2 regions of the Halomonas sp. MMSF_3323 genome follow, and region 2 is predicted to be linked to the other one. Evidence: riboswitches for the same ligand, from Rfam matches in the RefSeq annotation. Region 2 holds a riboswitch; the other holds the start of a gene.
What was found. A riboswitch is a leader RNA that binds a small molecule or an ion and turns the genes downstream of it on or off. The one in region 2 is predicted to bind thiamine pyrophosphate.

Region 1: linked by a shared signal. The riboswitch ahead of RBB39_RS12020 (sodium:solute symporter family protein) and the one ahead of thiC (phosphomethylpyrimidine synthase ThiC) in region 2 are both predicted to bind thiamine pyrophosphate.

What each region holds. Positions count from the first base shown of each region.
Region 1 covers NZ_JASHIT010000021.1:21,191-30,284, forward strand. The annotation lists partial or broken gene RBB39_RS11990 (LEPR-XLL domain-containing protein) at 1-935, opposite strand, end outside; gene RBB39_RS11995 (SapC family protein) at 1,007-1,810, opposite strand; gene RBB39_RS12000 (hypothetical protein) at 1,855-2,712, opposite strand; gene RBB39_RS12005 (TolC family outer membrane protein) at 2,696-4,063, opposite strand; gene RBB39_RS12010 (diguanylate cyclase) at 4,541-6,220, opposite strand; gene RBB39_RS12015 (hypothetical protein) at 6,392-7,180, shown strand; TPP riboswitch at 7,240-7,342, shown strand; gene RBB39_RS12020 (sodium:solute symporter family protein) at 7,423-8,868, shown strand; gene RBB39_RS12025 (LLM class flavin-dependent oxidoreductase) at 8,984-9,094, opposite strand, start outside.
Region 2 covers NZ_JASHIT010000009.1:105,966-115,059, forward strand. The annotation lists gene RBB39_RS06410 (YeiH family protein) at 1-264, shown strand, start outside; gene pta (phosphate acetyltransferase) at 374-2,536, opposite strand; gene RBB39_RS06420 (acetate/propionate family kinase) at 2,533-3,747, opposite strand; gene thiC (phosphomethylpyrimidine synthase ThiC) at 4,032-5,984, opposite strand; TPP riboswitch at 6,062-6,196, opposite strand; gene tenA (thiaminase II) at 6,208-6,876, opposite strand; TPP riboswitch at 6,958-7,111, opposite strand; gene RBB39_RS06435 (GSCFA domain-containing protein) at 7,875-8,933, shown strand; gene RBB39_RS06440 (hypothetical protein) at 8,930-9,094, shown strand, end outside.

The DNA of each region.
Region 1 (9,094 bases), on a different contig from region 2:
ATAGTGTCGACCTGCGAGGTGACATCACCGATCAGGCGGTCGTCGCCGCCGGTACCGATAACGTGATTGAAGCCGTCGATACCGACGAAGCCGGTGGCCTTGCCGGTCCCCAGATCGACCTCTACCGAGGTGGAGAAGTCGCTGAAGTCGAGGATCTGGCCGGCCCGACCGTCGAGTCGGTCGATGCCGTTGAACGCGATATTGCCAAGCCCCAGACTGCCCTCGTCGTAAAGCGACCAACGCGCCCCGTCCTGGCTGCTCGAGAGCCGGTGCTGGGCGGCATCGTCCGTGGCTGACAGCACGCCGTCGTCGCCCTGGCGATAGGAGGCGGCGTTCACCGTCTCGATGCCCGTGAAACTGAGCCAGCTATCGTTGCGCGCCGCCGTGGTGGTGCTCGACCAGTCCACGCTGCCCGCCCCATCGGCGCTCACCTGCCACTCGGTGTTGCCCTGGATGCCCTCGATGCGATCATCGCCCTCGCCCCCCGCGAAGGTGATGGTCAGCCCCTGGCTATGCTCGAGTGCCAGAACGTCGTCGCCGTCGCCGCCCTGGAAGCTCACCAGCAACCCATCCGCCTGGCCCAGCAGGCTCTGGTCCACGCGCAGGATGTCCTGGGCGTCGCTGCCCTGGATGACCACGCCGCCACTGGCCTTGGCCTCATCGAGGCCGCGTGAGGCCACCACCTGACTGACGCCTTGCTCGTCGAGTTCGACCACCTGCAGCACCTGCTGCTGGTTCTCCTCGACCACCCGCAACGTCATCTCGGCGCCACCGGCCACGCTGGCAGTCAGCGGGTCCGCCGACATCAGCATGCGTGGCTCGAGTCCCTCGAACACGAACCGGGACGGCTCTGCCTGGGCACGACGAGCACGCCTGGGCTGGCGGAGAAGACGAGCGATCAATTCGGACAGAGGCTTGCGCTGGTGGCGACTCATGGGGGGACTCCGGTGGCGAAAAACGTCAAGAGGCGCATCGCGGCGACGATACGCCCCCTGATCTCGGTCGATCAGTGAACGGGAGTGTCCTGTTCGGCGTCGGACGCGACCGCCTCCTCGGCGGGGTCGCCCTTGGCCAGAGCACCCAGCCGCGAACCACCCTGCGCCTGACGGCTCAGTCGATTGAGATTGCGCAGCGACTGCAGGTGGACGTAGAGCAGCTCCAGTTCGTCACTGTCCAGCAGCGCCTTGAGGCTGTCCTCAGGCAGCGCCTTGAGCTTCTGACGGTTGACCGCCTGGAAGCCGGTCAGGGTGCGCTGACCACCTTCCGGCAAGCGAATCTGGGCCTCGACCGACTCGAGCAGGTCGAGCTCGACCAGACGGGCGCAGAAGGCGCGGGTGCGCTGGAAGTGCGCCTGATAGTCCTGAAGGAAGTCCAGCACCTTGCCCAGGTACTGGGTCTGCTCACCGTCGGCGTCGAAGAAGCGCTCGCCGCGACCGTCACGATTGAGCCCTTCGTAGTCATCATCGATGCACAGGGTGAAGGTCTTGTCGTTGTCGGCGGAGGCAAACACGAAGGGATAGCGGCGGAAGAAGGCCGGCACGTACTCACCGCGCCACTGGCCTTCACGGTCCACCAGCAGATTCTGGTCCTGCTCGAGTCCCAGCACGGCGACCGGCAGCACCCCGTCGTCGGCCTGGGTGAAGACGATCGGCAGGTCGGTGGCGGCGGTCGGAAATTCGGCCGCCATCAGCGGCACCGAGTTCACCCCGCTGGCAAAGCCGAAGTCCTTGCCGACCTTGAGCGACAGCTCGCCATGCTTGTCGCGGGTGATCGGCTGAACGTTGCGATAGATAAGAAGTTGAGTCGCCATGAAAGAGTCCTCTAGTACTTGAGTGTCGTCCCTGGGCCTGGACGTCAGCGCCATTGCGCGGCCAGCGCGCCGGTGGAAGTCGGGGAGACCAGTGTCACCCCGTGGTAGAAGGTCACGAAGGGTTCGCCTTTCGCATCGAACCCCAGAGAAAGGTTGCTCAGCGGCTTGTCGCCGTGGGCGGCGATCCACTCGATCGCCTGTGCGCGCGACGTACAGCGCCACTCGCGAGCCAGCGACAACAAAAGGCCCGCCAGTTCGCCCAGACGTATCTCGGCCGGATGTAGATGCAGATTGAGGGAATCACGACCGGTATCGCGACCCTGGCGCCGTTCCTCGATCCTCACGGTCAACGGTGGCCAGGGCTTTCGTGCCAGCGCGTGGCTGACCTCGAGCTGTTCGATCACGTCACCGACGAGCGGGGGCATCGCCGCAAGCGTGCTCGCCAATGCATGGCGCACCGCCTCGGCGCTCTCGAGCAGGACATAGTCGGAGACACTGGCGTCGACGCCAGGGCGCCACTTCCACGCCTGGTACAGCGGGAAGCGACGCCCCGGCAGGGCCTTGTCCGGCAGCGGCGCTTCCCAGTACACCTTGGTGGTCGCGGCCTCCAGCCCGAGATGCAGATAGTGCGCCATCGTCTGCGTCGACAGTCCGGCGACGAAGGCCCTCCGGTCGCCAGGCGCCAGCGCCAGCGACTCCAGCAACCCCTCGAGGCGCACCGCCAGATCGTCGGCGTCAACGCCCTCGAGCGGCACACTGTAGAGCCTGCGCTGATGCGCCCAGCGGGCGGGAGCGCACTTGACCGAGCGCTCGGCACTGTAGGGACGCGCGAGGCTATCGAGCCAGGACTCGATCAACGCCTGACGCTCGGCGAAGGGCCGGGGTTCAGTGCTGGAAGGCAAGGAGGTCCATCCGGTCATTCATATGGGCGTCGATCTCCGCCAGGTCTTCGCCATTGATGACGCCGGCGGCATGCTTCAGCCGCAGCACGCTGATCAGGTAGTCGTAGCGCGCACTGGCAAGTTCGCTGCGGGCGAAGAACAGATCGCGCTCGGCGTCGAGCAGTTCGAGCACCGGCATGACACCGGATTCATAGGCCACCTGGCGGTATTCGACGATGCGCTGGTTGGCGCTCAAGGACTCGCTCAGAGCCCTGACCCGGGACATGGCGGTGACGATACCCTCGAAGGCCGCACGTATCTCGCGGTCGAGTTCTCGCCGCACCTGTTCGAGTCGAGCCTGCCCTGCCTCGATCAGACGGGTTCCTTCGCGCACCTCCGACGACACTCGCCCACCGCTGTAGACCGGCACATCGAGGCCGACCCGAATGGTCTGGGTCTCGACCTCGCTGCCGCCGCCGAACAATGAGCCCTCGGTCTCGTCGTTGTCGTAGTCGAGACTCAGATCGAGGGTCGGATAGTGACCACCACGACTCACCTTGACCTGCTGATTGGCCACTTCCACCGCCAGCCGTGCGGCTGATAGACGAGGATTGCGCTGCATCGCCAGCTCGATCCAGGCCTCGACTGACGACGGTTCTGGGCTCGCCAGCGTCAGGTCCTCATCGACCAGGCTAAGCTCCACCGGACGCACGCCGCTGACCTCGGCCAGGGCATTGAGGGCATCGCGCAGACGGTTGGCCACGTCCAGCTCCCGCGCCTCGACCTGCAGAAAGCGCGCCTGGGCGTCGAGCAGATCGATCTCGCGAATCAAACCGTCCTCGAAACGCGCCCTGACCTGCTCGAGATTGGTCTGGACCTGCTTCTTTTCGGCTTGCAGGAAACTCAGGTTTTCCGAAAGGGCGAGTACCGCAAAGTAGCGTTCGGCCACCCGCAGGTAGAGATCCTGGCGCGAGACCTCGAGCTCGGACGCGGCCTGCTGGATCTCCAGCTTGGCCTGGCCAAAGGCTGCCCAGCGGGAATAGTCATAGATCGACTGCTCGAGCGAGACACCGTAGACGGTGGTCGGGTAGGACGTGCTGCCGCTGCCGTAGACCTCGTTGTCGGTACTGACGATGTCCTGGGAGATCTCGCTGCGCTCGACATTGACATTGATCTGCGGCAGCAGCGCTGAGCGCGCCTGATAGTAACGCTCATCGGTGGCCTGCTTACCATGAAAGTCGGCCTGAAACTGAGGATCGCTGTCCACCGCGAGCTCGTGAAGTTCCAGCAGACTTTCTGCCAGCACGGACGGAGCAAGCAGGCACGCCCACCCGCCCAACGCCAGGCCGAACGCAAGCTTGTTGAGATGCATGATGATTTTTCCCCTGCGCACCGGTGGGACAAACACCGGCATTACGCAACTGCTTTGTAATATTTTATTAACAACGGATGTACGATATTACCCACATCTTTTGTAGGAACACAGCTCCTATCTACTCTTTTGCAGGCAACATGATCAACGCAGTATCGACGCAGTAGGAAACCACATCGCAAAAGATGAGAAAGTTCATACCCGCTATCGCATTCCGCCACCGAAGGGAATCGGGTAACACATTGAAACCTGGAAAGTTCAGGAACTACGCCTAGGCAGGAGGCACTCTTCGGGGCCGAGGGTGTGGTGAAAATCCCGTTATGGGAAGGTGATGCCAGGGCCTGCCAGCCGCTGCAACCTCGACCAAGACGCCTGAGATCACTCAGCCAACCAAAGCAGACCTTTCGGCCTGATCCGTCAGCACGAGCAAAGCCCTACGTCAGCGATGACAACGCTGCACCTGGCGATACCTGGGCACTATTCATCCAGGCTGGCAATGCGGTTGCGACCACTACGCTTGGCGCTGTACAGGCGCCGGTCGGCGCGCTCGAACAGCGGTGCAAACCCCTCCCCCTTGCGATACTGACTGACACCGATGCTGATGGTGATGCGAATCGTCTGTCCATCCGACAGGGTGATTTCCCCCCCTTCCACCGCACGACGCACCCGCTCGGCCGCCTTGATCGCCTCGGGCAAGGCGGTGCGCCGCATGACCACCACGAATTCCTCGCCGCCGGTGCGCGCCACCAGATCGCCATCACGCAGGCAGTTGGCTACTGTTTGCGCCAGCCAGGTGAGCACCTGGTCACCGGCCGAATGACCGAAACCATCATTGACCTGCTTGAAGAAGTCGATATCGACCGCGGCCAGCGAGAACACCATCCCGCCACTGTCGCATTCCTCGATCAGGCGGGTGACGTGGCGATCCAGCTGGCTTCGATTGGGGAGTCCGGTCAAGGCATCGGTCATCGCCTGGTCTTCCAGCTGATCACGTTCGAGGCGAATACGCTCGACCTCCATCTCGTTGGAAATGACACGTTCGACGGCCCCGACCAGTAGTCGGACCAACTCGATGTCGACCTCGCTGAAGGCGTGCCGCCGCGCCGACGGACTGGAGAAGTTCAGCGTCCCCCAGACCTTGCCCTGGATCCGCAGCGGTGCACCGATATAGGTCTCCAGCTGAAAGTTCTCGTAGCAGGGGTGGCCCTTGACTCGCTCGTCCTGACCGGCGCGGTGGGTATGGAAGACGTCATCGGCGTCGAGGGTCAGCCGACAGTAGGTGTCACCCAGTGCAAAGCTGTCGCCGGCCCCTACTGGCGCATTATCCGAGGCCGCCCAGCGAACCGTGTAACACTCCCCCTCGACCTGACTGACCAGCGCGATATCCAGCCTCAGGTAGCTCAAGGCGTCACGCAGCAGCATGTCGACGATCTCTGATACTCCGATATCGGTGCGATTTACCCCGGTATGGACATCCCGCAACAGCTGGATCATCGAGCGATACTCGGAGACGTCCTGGATGATGGCGTAGAAGCCCATCACCTCATCTTCCACCAGGTCCGGCAAATAATGGACCTTGAAGTAGATCTGGCGACCGTCCTGGAGCGCCAGGGAATCCTCGTAGCTGACCTCCTGCCCCGCCAGCGCCAGATCAAAACGTGGCCGGATCTTGGCGTAGGAGTCTGCATCGAGCACCGAAGACACCGGCTGCCCCATCAGCGCCTCGGCAGGCAGGCCGATGAAGTCGAGGTAGGCACGATTGTTGAAACGGAAGCAGAAGTCGCGGTCGACGTAGGCCACCATCACCGGCAGGTGGTCGGCCATCCGCGCGATGACACCGCGGCTTGCCTTCTGCCGAGCCGACAGTCGCAGCACCAGCCCACCATCGGCCAGGCGACAGCAGCTACCATCGCCCAATTCCAGCGGCATCGAAGGCTTGGCAGCGTGAACGGCACCCCGGGAGACCCAGGCTTCGGCGACCGCCGCGGCCTCGCCAGGCAGCTCTGCCAGCCCCCGCCCGATCCAGACCTCTCCAGGCTCGCCCAGCACGCGCACGGCATCACCGACCACGTCGTGCACCTGCAACTCCGGCGTCAGGCGTACCAGCACCGTTCCGGACGACACCAATGCCTCTTCCACCCAGGCAAAACGCTCCATGAGGACATCTCCTTGCGTAAGCCCTGCCCTGGACCGGCAGCAGGTCAATACCCTGGCGGCTCGCGTGCCGTCTTCTCTAGCCTATGAAAAGATGCTTATAGATGCCGGATTATTTCGCTTGCCCGCTTCCACGTTATGCTGGCGTCGCCGACACCGCCGCGGGAGCTGCCCATGAACCACCAGGACCTTGTCGCCATCGAACACGCCCTGACGCTGGCCAATCGCGGGGATACCAGTTGGCTGTGCACACGCCTGGACACCCCTGCTCCCGCCTTCCCCCACCTGAGCGTCACCAGCGATGCCGATGGCCCCAGGTACGCCGGACAGCCCATCTTGCTGTCCCAGGCCCGGGACGGCGGCGCCTGCCTGGTCAATATCGACAACAACGCCAACGATGGCACCCCCTGCCTGGTCGAGCGCCTGTCACCGAGCAGCGAGACCCTGGTGCACCTGGAGGTCATCCATGCAACGCTCGCCGGCCAGCCATCGCTGATCCGCCGCGTCAGCCTGGGCAGTACGTCCATGAACCTGCAGCGACCCACGCCAACCAGTCCGCTGGTCCAGATCGGCGACGACGTCGTCGAGGTGCTGATCCAGCCGGCCTTGCGTCTGGTGCTGACCGGCCACGCCCCGGTCAATGCCGACCTGGCGCGCCAGGGACAACGGCTCGGCTTCGAGGTCATCCTGTGCGCCCCAGACCACCCCGACACGCATCACTCGACAGCGCCCCTGCCGGCAGGCGTCGAGTTCCAGCGCGCTCCCGCGGCCCCCTTCCTGCGCGGCGGCGGCGGGCACCGACGCACCCTGGTGATGGACGCCACCGACGCCTCGACCATTGTGCGAGCGAGCCGCGAGGCCTGCTGTCATGGCTATCTGGCGATGGCTGACATCGATCCAAGCCGAGCGGCAAACTGGCTTTACGATGGCTGGCACAGCCTCCGCACCTCGCCCACCGTCTGACGCCCCGTCGCTGCGGCCAAAGCGCCAATTGACAGCCATCGGAGGCGGTCCTACGCTGTGCGCATTCCTGGGGGAGCCTGACGGCTGAGATTCCGCATCACGCGGTAACCCTTTGAACCTGATCCGGGTCATGCCGGCGAAGGGAAGGATGGTTGCGTTATCTCCTCTTTCTTCCTGTCCGCCGCTCGTCCCGCCTGTCCACCGGTCCCTGCGGACAACGACAAGAAAGAGGTCTTCTTTCGATGATGCTCGATCCCACCTGGACGGCGCTGTGGCTTCTGCTGTGCGCCGCCATCTTTGCCATCCCCGGCCTGATCTATGCCCGACGTCGTCAGGGCGGCCTGGATGACTACATCTCGGCTCGCAACAGCCAGAACACCCGCGCCACGGTGTTGACCCTGGTGGCCACCACCCTGGGCACCTGGATCCTGTTCGGCCCCGCCCAGGCGGCCACCTGGGGCGGCATCGGCGCGGTACTGGGCTATGCGCTGGGTTCCATGGTCCCGCGCCTGGTGATGATCCCGCTGGGACGACGCATGCGTGAGCTGATCCCCGAAGGCCACGGCCTCACCGAGTTCGTGATCCATCGCTACGGGCGCACCATGTACGCCTTCACCCTGACGATCATGCTGTTCTATCTGTTCATCTCGCTGGCGGCAGGCCTCACCGCGATCGCCCATATGGTCACCCTGCTGGCGCCGATCCCGCTGTGGCTGACCGCCTGCGTGGTGATGATCGCGACCCTGCTCTACACCTTCTACGGCGGCCTGCGCACCACCATCTTCACCGACAAGGTACAGATGCTGGTGATCCTGCCGTTGCTGGCGCTGCTGCTGGTGTTCGGCTGGCAGGCCGCCGGCGGCGTCGCGCCGACGCTCGAGGGCCTGCAGGAGCGTGCGCCCCAGTTGCTGGATGTCACCGATGCCGGTGGCCTGCGTGCCGGTCTGACGTTCTTTATCGCGGTGATGCTGACCGGCCTGTTCTACCAGGGCACCTGGCAGCGCATCTACGCCGCCCGGGACAGCAAGGTGCTGCGGCGGGGCTTCTGGATCGCAGGGCTGTTCAACTTTCCGGTGATCGTGCTGATGGGCCTGTTCGGCCTGGCCTTCGTCGGCCTCGGGCTCGAGGGAGACGGTTCGGTGGCGCTGTTCAGCGTGCTGCTGTCCGAGGTGCCGCTGTGGTTCGCCCTGGCCTTGATTCCGCTGGGTCTGGCCCTGGTGATGAGCAGCGCCGACACCACCGTCAACGCCACCTCCAGCATCATCGCCGTCGACATGCACCGGCTGCTGCCCCAGGCCAGCGAAGCCACCCTGATGCGCCTGGCACGCTGGCTGATCGTCGCCGCAGCGGTGCCGGTGACCTGGGTGGCGGCCCAGGGCTACAGCGTGCTCTATCTGTTCCTGCTGGCGGACCTGCTGTGCTCGGCGGCGGCCTTCCCAGTGTTTTTCGGTCTGTTCAATCGCCGCTACGACGGGCGCAACGCGGTCCTCAGCACCGCTGCAGGTCTGGTCGCCGGGCTGGCGATGTTCCCGTCCCCCAGCGGCGGTACCGCCACCCTGCTGGAATCCTTCCTGCTGGCGGCCTTCGTGCCGGTGCTGGTCTCGCTGGTGCTGATGAAGCTGCTGCCATCCCGCCAGGACTATGACTTCACCCGCATGGGCAGCCTGGTGCGGCGTTTCCAGAGCTGACACCGCCACGCTGACAGTCTGGCAAGGCGTGATAAAAAACAGCGGGACGTGCTGACGCGTCCCGCTGTTGTGGTTTCAAGGCCTGGCGATCAAGGGCCTTGGCAGTTCCGGCTCATCAGCGCCCGGGACGCGCCAGCCCCAGGTGGTCGCGCAGGGTGCGGCCCTGGTACTCGCGTCGAAACAGCCCGCGGCGCTGCAGTTCCGGTACCACTTGTTCGACCACGTC
Region 2 (9,094 bases):
CCGATGTTCCCGAGCTTCCTGGTGGCCTTCGTGGCGCTGGTGCTGATCAACAGTCTTGGCGTGATCCCCCAGGTGATGGTCGAGGGCATGACCGACCTGTCGCGCTGGTGCCTGGTCACCGCCATCGCCGCACTCGGTATCAAGACCTCCTTCCAGAAGCTCGCCGTGGTCGGCTGGAAGCCCGTCATCCTGATGGTCGCCGAGACCGTCTTCCTGCTTGGGCTGGTGCTGGTGTGCCTGTATACCGGCATCGCCGAGTGGTAGCGAGCGGTCCCGGGCGAGTTAGAAAGCAACGCAAAGCCCACACAAACACCGAGGCCCCGGTTCTCCGGGGCCTCGGCGTTTCTCACGGTCTGTGGCGCTGTTCTGGTCGTTACTGACCGGCCTGGATCGCGGTCAGCGCAATCGTATAGACGATGTCCTCGACCAGGGCGCCCCGGGACAGGTCGTTGACCGGCTTGTTGAGGCCCTGAAGCATGGGGCCGATGCTGACTACCCGAGCGCTGCGCTGGACCGCCTTGTAGGTGGTGTTGCCGGTATTCAGATCCGGGAACACGAACACCGTGGCGCGGCCGGCCACCGGTGACTCCGGTGCCTTCTGCCGGGCCACGCTGGCGATGGCCGCAGCGTCATACTGCAGCGGGCCATCGATGGCCAGGTGCGGGGCCCGTTCCCTGGCGATGCGGGTGGCCTCGCGGACCTTGTCGACGTCGGCGCCGCTGCCGGACTCGCCGGTGGAGTAGCTGATCATGGCGACCCGCGGCTCGATGCCGAAGGCCTCGGCGCTGGTGGCGCTCTGCAGGGCGATCTCGGCCAGCGCCTCGGCGTCGGGGTCGGGGTTGACCGCGCAGTCACCGTAGACCACCACCTGGTCGGGCAGCAGCATGAAGAACACCGACGACACCTGGCCGTAGCCGGGGGCGGTCTTGATCAGCTGAAAGGCCGGGCGCACGGTGTTGGCGGTGGTGTGCACGGCGCCGGAGACCAGGCCATCCACCTCGCCTTCGGCGAGCATCATGGTACCCAGCACCACGCAGTCATGAAGCTGGGCCTCGGCGGTCAGTGGGGTCAGCTTGCCACGTCGGCGCTCGACCATGGGCGCGATAAAGCGGCCACGCTCGGCGTCCGGGTCGAGGATCTGCAGATCGTCGGGCAGCTCCAGACCTCGCGCCTTGGCCACCTCCAGGATGGCGCGACGCTTGCCCAGCAGCACGCAGTTGGCGATACCGCGACGCTGGCACAGGATGGCCGCTTCCAGGGTGCGCGGCTCGTCGCCTTCGGGCAGCACGATACGCCGACGCTTGTGCTGGGCCATGCTGACCAGTTGATGGCGGAAGGCTGCCGGTGACAGGCGGCGCTGGGCGTCGTCGTGAATTAGTGCCAGCAGCCAGTCACGATCCAGGTGATCGGCGACGAAGGCGCAGATGGCCTCGGCGCGCTCGTGATCATCGACCGGAATGCTGCCGGACATCTCGGTGAGCCGGGCCACGGTGGCGTAGCTGTCGGTGTCCACCGAGAGGACCGGTAGCCCCGAGGCCAGCGCCGGGCGACAGACGTCGATCAGCTGCTGGCTGGGTGACTCGCCGTGGGTCAGCAAGAGACCTGCCAGGGGCACGCCGTTCATGGTGGCCAGCGCCGCCGCCAGCAGGGTGTCGTCGCGGTCCCCGGGGGACACGATCAGCTCGCCGGGACGCAGGGCGTAGAGCAGGTGCTCGGCGCTGCGGGCCCCCAGCGTCGAGTGAGCGACGCGGCGGCGATCGGCTTCGCCGTGGTGCAGGATCCTGGCATCGAGGGCGCGGGCCACGTCTACCACTCGCGGTGCGGTCAGGGAGGCCCGGTAGGGCACCGCCGCGACCACCGGCAGGGTCAGATCGGCGCCGCTGGCGAGCTGCTGCTGCCAGTGCTGGCGATGGGCGCGGGCCTCGACCTCGCTGACCGAGGCCAGGGTCTGGTCGATGGCAGAGCCGTCGCCGTCCCCCGGCAGTCGCATCAGCATGGCACCCAGAGTACGGACCGAACCCACCGCGTCGATGCTCTGGCGATGGAACTGCAACTGCTTGGCCAGCTCCTGGGGATCGGCGATCTGGCCATCGGCGACCAGTACCACCTGGGCGTCGAGGGCACTGGCCAGGCGCACGTTGAGGTCGAAGGCGTAGGCGTTTCGCGGCAGTGGGCGAACGCCCTCCACCACGATCAGCGCCGGTGCCTTGCCGGTGGCAGGGCGGGCGACGCGGGCGTGGCGCTCCACGGCGAGTTCCAGCAGACCATCGCGATCGTCGCGGCCGAGATACTGCTCCAGTGTCTGGCGCGAGATCGGACGCGGCGAACCTATGCCCAGGGTACTGGCCACCAGCGAGCGGGCGCGTTCGTCGTTGTCACTTGCCTGCTCGCCACCTTCGGACTGGCTGAAGGGCTGCAGAAAACCCGCGTCCAGCCCCAGCGTATCCAGCGCACGAAGCAGGCCGAGGCCGGCGGAGGTGAGGGCGACGCCGTCGTCGATGGGGATCAGCAGCAGCGTGCGGGACTGGGTGCTCACAGAACCTCCTCGAGCTTTGGCGTGGACGTCAGGCTCACGATCAATTCCCGGGTCTGGCTGGCGATATAGCCTTCCTCGTCGGTGGGGATGACGCGGATCTCCGGCGCCGAGCTGGCGCCTCGGTCGTGGATCTGGCCTTCCTCGCCACGCCCGAGGCTCTCGTTGGCGTCAGCGTCCAGGCGCACACCGAGGGCCTCCAGGTGGCCCAGCGTCCGGGCGCGCACCAGGGCAGAGTTTTCGCCGATGCCGCCGGTGAAGGCGATGCCGTCGATCCGGGGCAGGGCACAGGCCAGGCCCGCCAGGGACTTGGCCAGGCGGTAGCAGAAGACTTCGATGGCCAGGCTCGCGCCGGCGTGACCTTCACTGGCGGCCTGTTCGAGCTCACGCATGTCGTTGGTCAGCTCGGACAGCCCCAGCAGTCCGCTCTTCTGGTTGAGCAACTGATCGACGCCCTCCAGCGACATGCCCAGCTGCCGCGCCAGGTGCAGGTGCAGGCCGGGGTCGACGTCACCGCTGCGGGTGCCCATCACCAGGCCTTCCAGCGGGGTCATGCCCATGCTGGTGTCCAGGCTTCTGCCGGCCCACACCCCGGTGGCGGAGCAGCCATTGCCCAGGTGGGCAATCAGCCAGCCGCCTTCACCACGGGCGCTGACTTCTGCCAGGCGGCCGGTCACGTAGGCATGGCTCGAGCCGTGGAAGCCGTAGCGACGGATGCCGTGTCGGCTGTAGAGCTCTTCGGGGATGGCGTAGCGGTAGGCGTGGGGCGGCAGGGTCTGGTGGAAGGCGGTATCGAACACCGCCACCTGAGGCAGATCCTCGAACAGCCGGCGCGTGGCGACGATACCGTCGAGGTTGGCCGGATTGTGCAAGGGAGCCAGGCTGATGGTCTGGCGAATGGTGCGCACCACGGCGTCGTCGAGCAGGGTAGCGGCGGTGAAGCGCTCGCCGCCGTGTACCACCCGGTGGCCGATACCGATGGGCCGGTGGACGCCAAGGTGCTCAAGAATCGTCTTGAGCGCCAGGGCGTGGGTCGCACGGGGAAGCGAGACCTCGCGGGCGCTGCCGTGTTCGTCCGTCAGCTTGAGGCGAGCCTCGTGGCTGCCCAGGCGCTCGGCGATACCGGACAGTCGGGGAGCGTCGGGGGCCTGATCGATCAGCGCGAACTTGATCGAAGAGGAGCCGCAGTTGATCACCAGAATCGGGGCTTTCATGCCATCTCCAGAAAAGACGCCTTGGTGAGGCGAGAATGCGTGGGATGGCGGCGAATCTAGCACCGCCCCGGGGCGCGAATAATTGGCCTGGGGAGGTAGTCGAACGGCTTTGCTGGTGGATCCGACGAAGCCGTGATGAGCGTCAAGTGCATGAATCTTCGGATTAGACTTTTGTCTAACTTTGTGCGGCAGAACTGGAACCGGGCGTACAAGACTTGCATCCCCGAGCAGTCGAACGCTGCCCGGGGATGCGCCGGGGAATGGCTTGTCTCAGACCTCCTTGTTCAAACCTCCTTGTACAGCTCAGCGCCTTGTTCACGGAAGACCCGGGCGCGCTCCTCCATGCCGGCCATGACGGCGTCGCCGTCACCCTCCAGGCCGTTGTCGCGGGCGTAGTCGCGGACCTCCTGGCTGATCTTCATGGAACAGAACTTGGGGCCGCACATGGAGCAGAAGTGGGCCACCTTGGCGGAGTCCTTGGGCAGCGTCTCGTCGTGATAGGCGCGGGCGGTGTCAGGGTCGAGGCCCAGGTTGAACTGGTCCTCCCAGCGGAACTCGAAACGCGCCTTGGACAGGGCGTTGTCGCGGCGCTGGGCGCCGGGATGCCCCTTGGCCAGGTCGGCGGCGTGGGCGGCAATCTTGTAGGTGATGATGCCGGTCTTGACGTCGTCCTTGTCGGGCAGGCCCAGGTGTTCCTTGGGGGTGACGTAGCACAGCATGGCGCAGCCGTACCAGCCGATCATCGCCGCTCCGATGCCCGAGGTGATGTGGTCGTAGCCCGGGGCGATATCGGTCACCAGTGGCCCAAGGGTATAGAAGGGCGCCTCGTCGCAGTACTCGAGCTGCTTGTCCATGTTCTCCTTGACCAGGTGCATGGGCACGTGGCCGGGGCCTTCGATCATCACCTGGACGTCGTGCTTCCAGGCGATATGGGTCAGCTCACCCAGGGTCTTGAGCTCCGCCATCTGGGCCTCGTCGTTGGCGTCGGCCACCGAGCCCGGACGCAGGCCATCGCCCAGCGAGAAGGCCACGTCGTACTGCTTGCAGATCTCGCAGATTTCCTCGAAGTGGGTGTAGAGGAAGCTTTCCTGGTGATGGTAAAGGCACCACTTGGCCATGATCGAGCCACCGCGGGAGACGATGCCGGTGACCCGGTTGGCGGTCAGCGGCACGTAGCGCAGCAGCACGCCTGCGTGGATGGTGAAGTAGTCCACGCCCTGTTCGGCCTGCTCGATCAGGGTGTCGCGGAACACCTCCCAGGTGAGGTCCTCGGCCACGCCCTTGACCTTCTCCAGCGCCTGATAGAGCGGCACCGTGCCGATCGGTACCGGCGAGTTGCGGATGATCCACTCGCGGGTTTCGTGGATGTTCTGGCCAGTGGACAGATCCATGATGGTATCGGCGCCCCAGCGGATGCCCCAGGTCATCTTCTCGACCTCTTGCTCGATGGAGGAGGTCACCGCCGAGTTGCCCAGATTGCCATTGATCTTCACCAGGAAGTTGCGCCCGATGATCATCGGCTCGGCTTCCGGGTGGTTGATGTTGGCGGGGATGATGGCGCGCCCGGCGGCGACTTCCTGGCGCACGAACTCTGGGGTGATCTCCTCGGGAAGACGGGCGCCGAAGCCCTGCCCGGGATGCTGGTGGTCAAGGATGCGCTCGACCTCATCGCTGCCTCGATAGCCATCGGCCAGGGCCTGTCGACGCTGGTTCTCGCGGATGGCGATGAACTCCATCTCCGGGGTGATGATGCCGCGGCGGGCGTAGTGCAGCTGGGTAACATTGCCGGCGCGGCCATCGGCGCCACGACGTGCGCGGCGCGGCGTACGAGTCAGTTCGAAGCGCAGCGGAGCGAGCGTCGGGTCGTTGGCACGTCGGCGACCGTAGTCCGAGGTCGGGCCATCGAGCCATTCGGTGTCGTCGCGCTCCTCGATCCAGGGCCGGCGCAACTCGGCAAGCCCGCGACGCAGGTCGACCTCGACCTGGGGATCGGTGTAGGGGCCGGAGGTGTCGTAGACCAAGAGCGGCGGATTGGCCTCGTCGGCCCCGGAGGTGCGGGTCGCTGACAGCGAAATCTCGCGAAACGGCACCCGCAGGTCGTCGCGGGAGCCCTTTACATAGACCTTGCGCGAACCCGGCAGGGGCGTAACTGCGGCCTGGTCGACCTGGGCGGTCTCGGCCAGGAAGTGCGCGCTATGGCGGGGTTTGTTTGCGGAAACGGGTTGATCGAGCGGCATTGGCTTGTCCTTCTCACGGCACTGGGTGCTGGCGTTGTTGTGTGCATCGCGTGAGGAAGGAGGGGGCGTCGTGGCCTGGGCCGTGAGCGCTTGATCCCTACGCTGGTCCTCACCGCGATGCCATGGCATCGGGGTTACCCCCAGATCAGGTTCAACGGGTCCCATGCGCTGCATGATCTCAGCCGCCTCTGGCGGCCCCCCGTCAAGCGTGGTGCTGATTGTGTTAGTCGCTTAGATCGAGCCCCATCTGCCAGAAGTCGATCTCGAGTCGTGTCGCGTCGGCGAATATCCGTGACAGTCGCGCAAAGCGCTCGCCGGATACCTGGGCCAGCTGATCGTCGAGCCAGGCCTGCTCCTGGCGTGCGGCGGCCTGGAAGTCGTCGCTTTCGTACATGGCGATCCAGGTGTCGAAGGGATTGTCTGCACCGCGCAGGGTGTCCGAACGGGCGTTGAGCGTTCTCGCGATATCGGCGTAGCCGACCATGCAGGGGGCCAGCGCCACGTGCAGGTCCAGGAGGTCGCCGCGGCTGCCGGCGTCCAGCACGTAGCGGGTATAGGCCAGGGTAGCGCGAGCTTCGGGCAGCTCGGCGAGTTCGGCCTCGCCGATGCCCCAGTCACGGCAGAAGGCGAGATGCAGGCCGAGTTCCACATCGAGGATGGTCTTCATGCCGTCGAAGGCGCCGCGCAGCTCGTCGAGGCTGTGGCTCTTGTAGGCCGCCAGGGCGTAGGCCCGGGAGAACTGCAGCAGAAACAGATAGTCCTGCTTGAGGTAGTGACGGAAGCTGGCGTCAGCCAGTTCACCACGGCCAAGGGCGAGCACGAAGTCGTGTTCGATGTAGGCGTGCCAGTCATCGCGGCAGGCGTCGACAAGATCGGTAAAGCGGTAGCCCATGTTGCCTCCGGTTGGTGCGGATCCGGAGTGCGGCGGCTGAGGACACGGCGACGAGAAAGGAGGGAGGTGCGCGCGCAGGGGCTGTCACCACCGCCTGATTCCCTACGCCGGTTCAAGGTGTGAAGCCACACCGCACCCGGATCAGGTTCCACGGGATCGGCGCTGGCGGCCGGTGATTCGTCACCCTGGCCCTGCGCCATCTCAGCCGGATTCACCGGCACCCCGTCAAGCGAGTCTGGATCGAGTCTAGCATGACCTCGAAGGGAGTCCACCTCGGCTTGGCAAGAACCGATCCCGATCAGTAGATACGCCGCTGGGGGGAGGAGGTTTCCACGATATCGCGAGAGTGCAACTGCCCAGATATCTGGAGAAGTTTCCGCATGGTTGAGAATGCATTTTATCCGATTGAGGAAAAGTGGCGAAGTAGAGTCCTGATTGATCAATTCGACAAAGTTTCGACGATTTTGTTGTTATTTAAAGGGATATTTGCGTGGTTTTTCTTGGATGTTCTCTGGATTGTATTTGCGTGTTTTGCGGTTGCCTGATAGAGAATATGTGAGAGAATCTAGAGTGAAAAAAGTACGTTTGTTTTATCGATATTCTGACAGTCGTTGTGCGCTTGATGACTCCTTTGTGAAGAAGGGCAGAAAGTGACAGGTGTGTTGGTCCCGTCTTTATGGGAAGCATTGGTTCGCCGAGTTTTCATGGAAGCTAAAAATGCTTGCTTTGTTCTCTTTTGAACCACCCGTGGGGCAGGGAAATGGTGCATGGGAAAGGTTCTATGAAGGGCTCCGGGGCCGTTGTCAGTGCTCGTTTCTCAACACAATAGACAAATATTTCGCCTATCTTTTTTTATGCAAATATTTTAGAAAGGAAGACGAGATGCCAGTGTTGGCGTAAACACTCCTATTCGTCGTGGTAATGTGTGATTTAAGATAGACGTTATCAATTTTGTTCGTTCACGACCGATGTTATATATTATGTTTGAGGTGATTAATATGAATCCATATTCGACACTTCCAGACCGTGCCTTCTGGAAAAAAGCTGTATCAGAAAAGTCGATTTTTGACATATCCAATTTGTGGTCTCCAAAGTTCAAGATCACAAAGGATAGTAGGGTGGTTACCTTCGGTTCCTGCTTTGCGCAACATATTGGAAACGCTCTTGATAGCAGAGGGTTCAACTGGGTCTCGACAGAAACTCCACCTAGGGGGCTCTCGCAGGAAAATGCAAAAAAATACAATTACAATATATTTTCGGCAAGAACCGGGAATATATACACCACCTCATTGTTGAAGCAGTGGGTAGAGTGGGCAACAGGGATAAAAGAGCCGCCTGAGGAGATTTGGGAAAAGAACGGAAGGTTCTATGATCCCTTTCGCCCCGTGGTGGAACCAGAGGGTTTCTGTAGTAAAGAAGAGTTAATGCTCTCTCGAGAGGAGACAATAAAAGCGTTTAGGGAATGCATCTTCTCATCAGACTTCTTTGTCTTCACCTTAGGGTTGACTGAAAGCTGGTTCAATTCGGAATACGGCTACGAGTATCCGATGTGTCCCGGGACTTCAGCAGGGACCTACCTGAAAGGTATCCATGCGTTCAAGAATCAGATGTATCCCTCTGTGATGAATGATCTGCGAGATGCCATAGAAATAATGCGTCATGAGAATCCTGAGTTACGCTTTATATTGACAGTTTCCCCTGTTCCTTTGGTAGCGACAAACTCCAGGAACAACGTGATCGTCGCTACAATGGAATCCAAGTCAGTGTTGCGTGCCGTGGCTGGGCAGATTTCTAGAGGTTGTAATTATGTGGATTATTTTCCTTCGTATGAAATAATCAACAGCCCGGTTTTCAAGGGGGTGTTTTTCGAACCCAATCAACGAAGTGTTAACCCCCACGGTGTCGATTTTGTGATGAATCATTTTTTTTCTTCTCTGAGGAAAAAGTTTGGCGCTGAGATTTTCGGAAAACAAAACAAGAGGGTAGGTAGCGTAAAGAAAATGAATGATCTGGTTTGCGAAGAAGAGATCTTCGACGCCTTTGGAGGTAAGGAATGAAGAAAAATATTTGTGTGCTGGGCAATAGCCACGTTGGTGCTTTGAAAAGAGCCTGGGACCTGATGCCAGAGTGGCATCAAGAATATAATCTTGTCTTCTTTACCGCTAGAAGTAATGGCTTGGGTGGACTGTTTCTCATCGATAATAAACTGGTTCCAAAA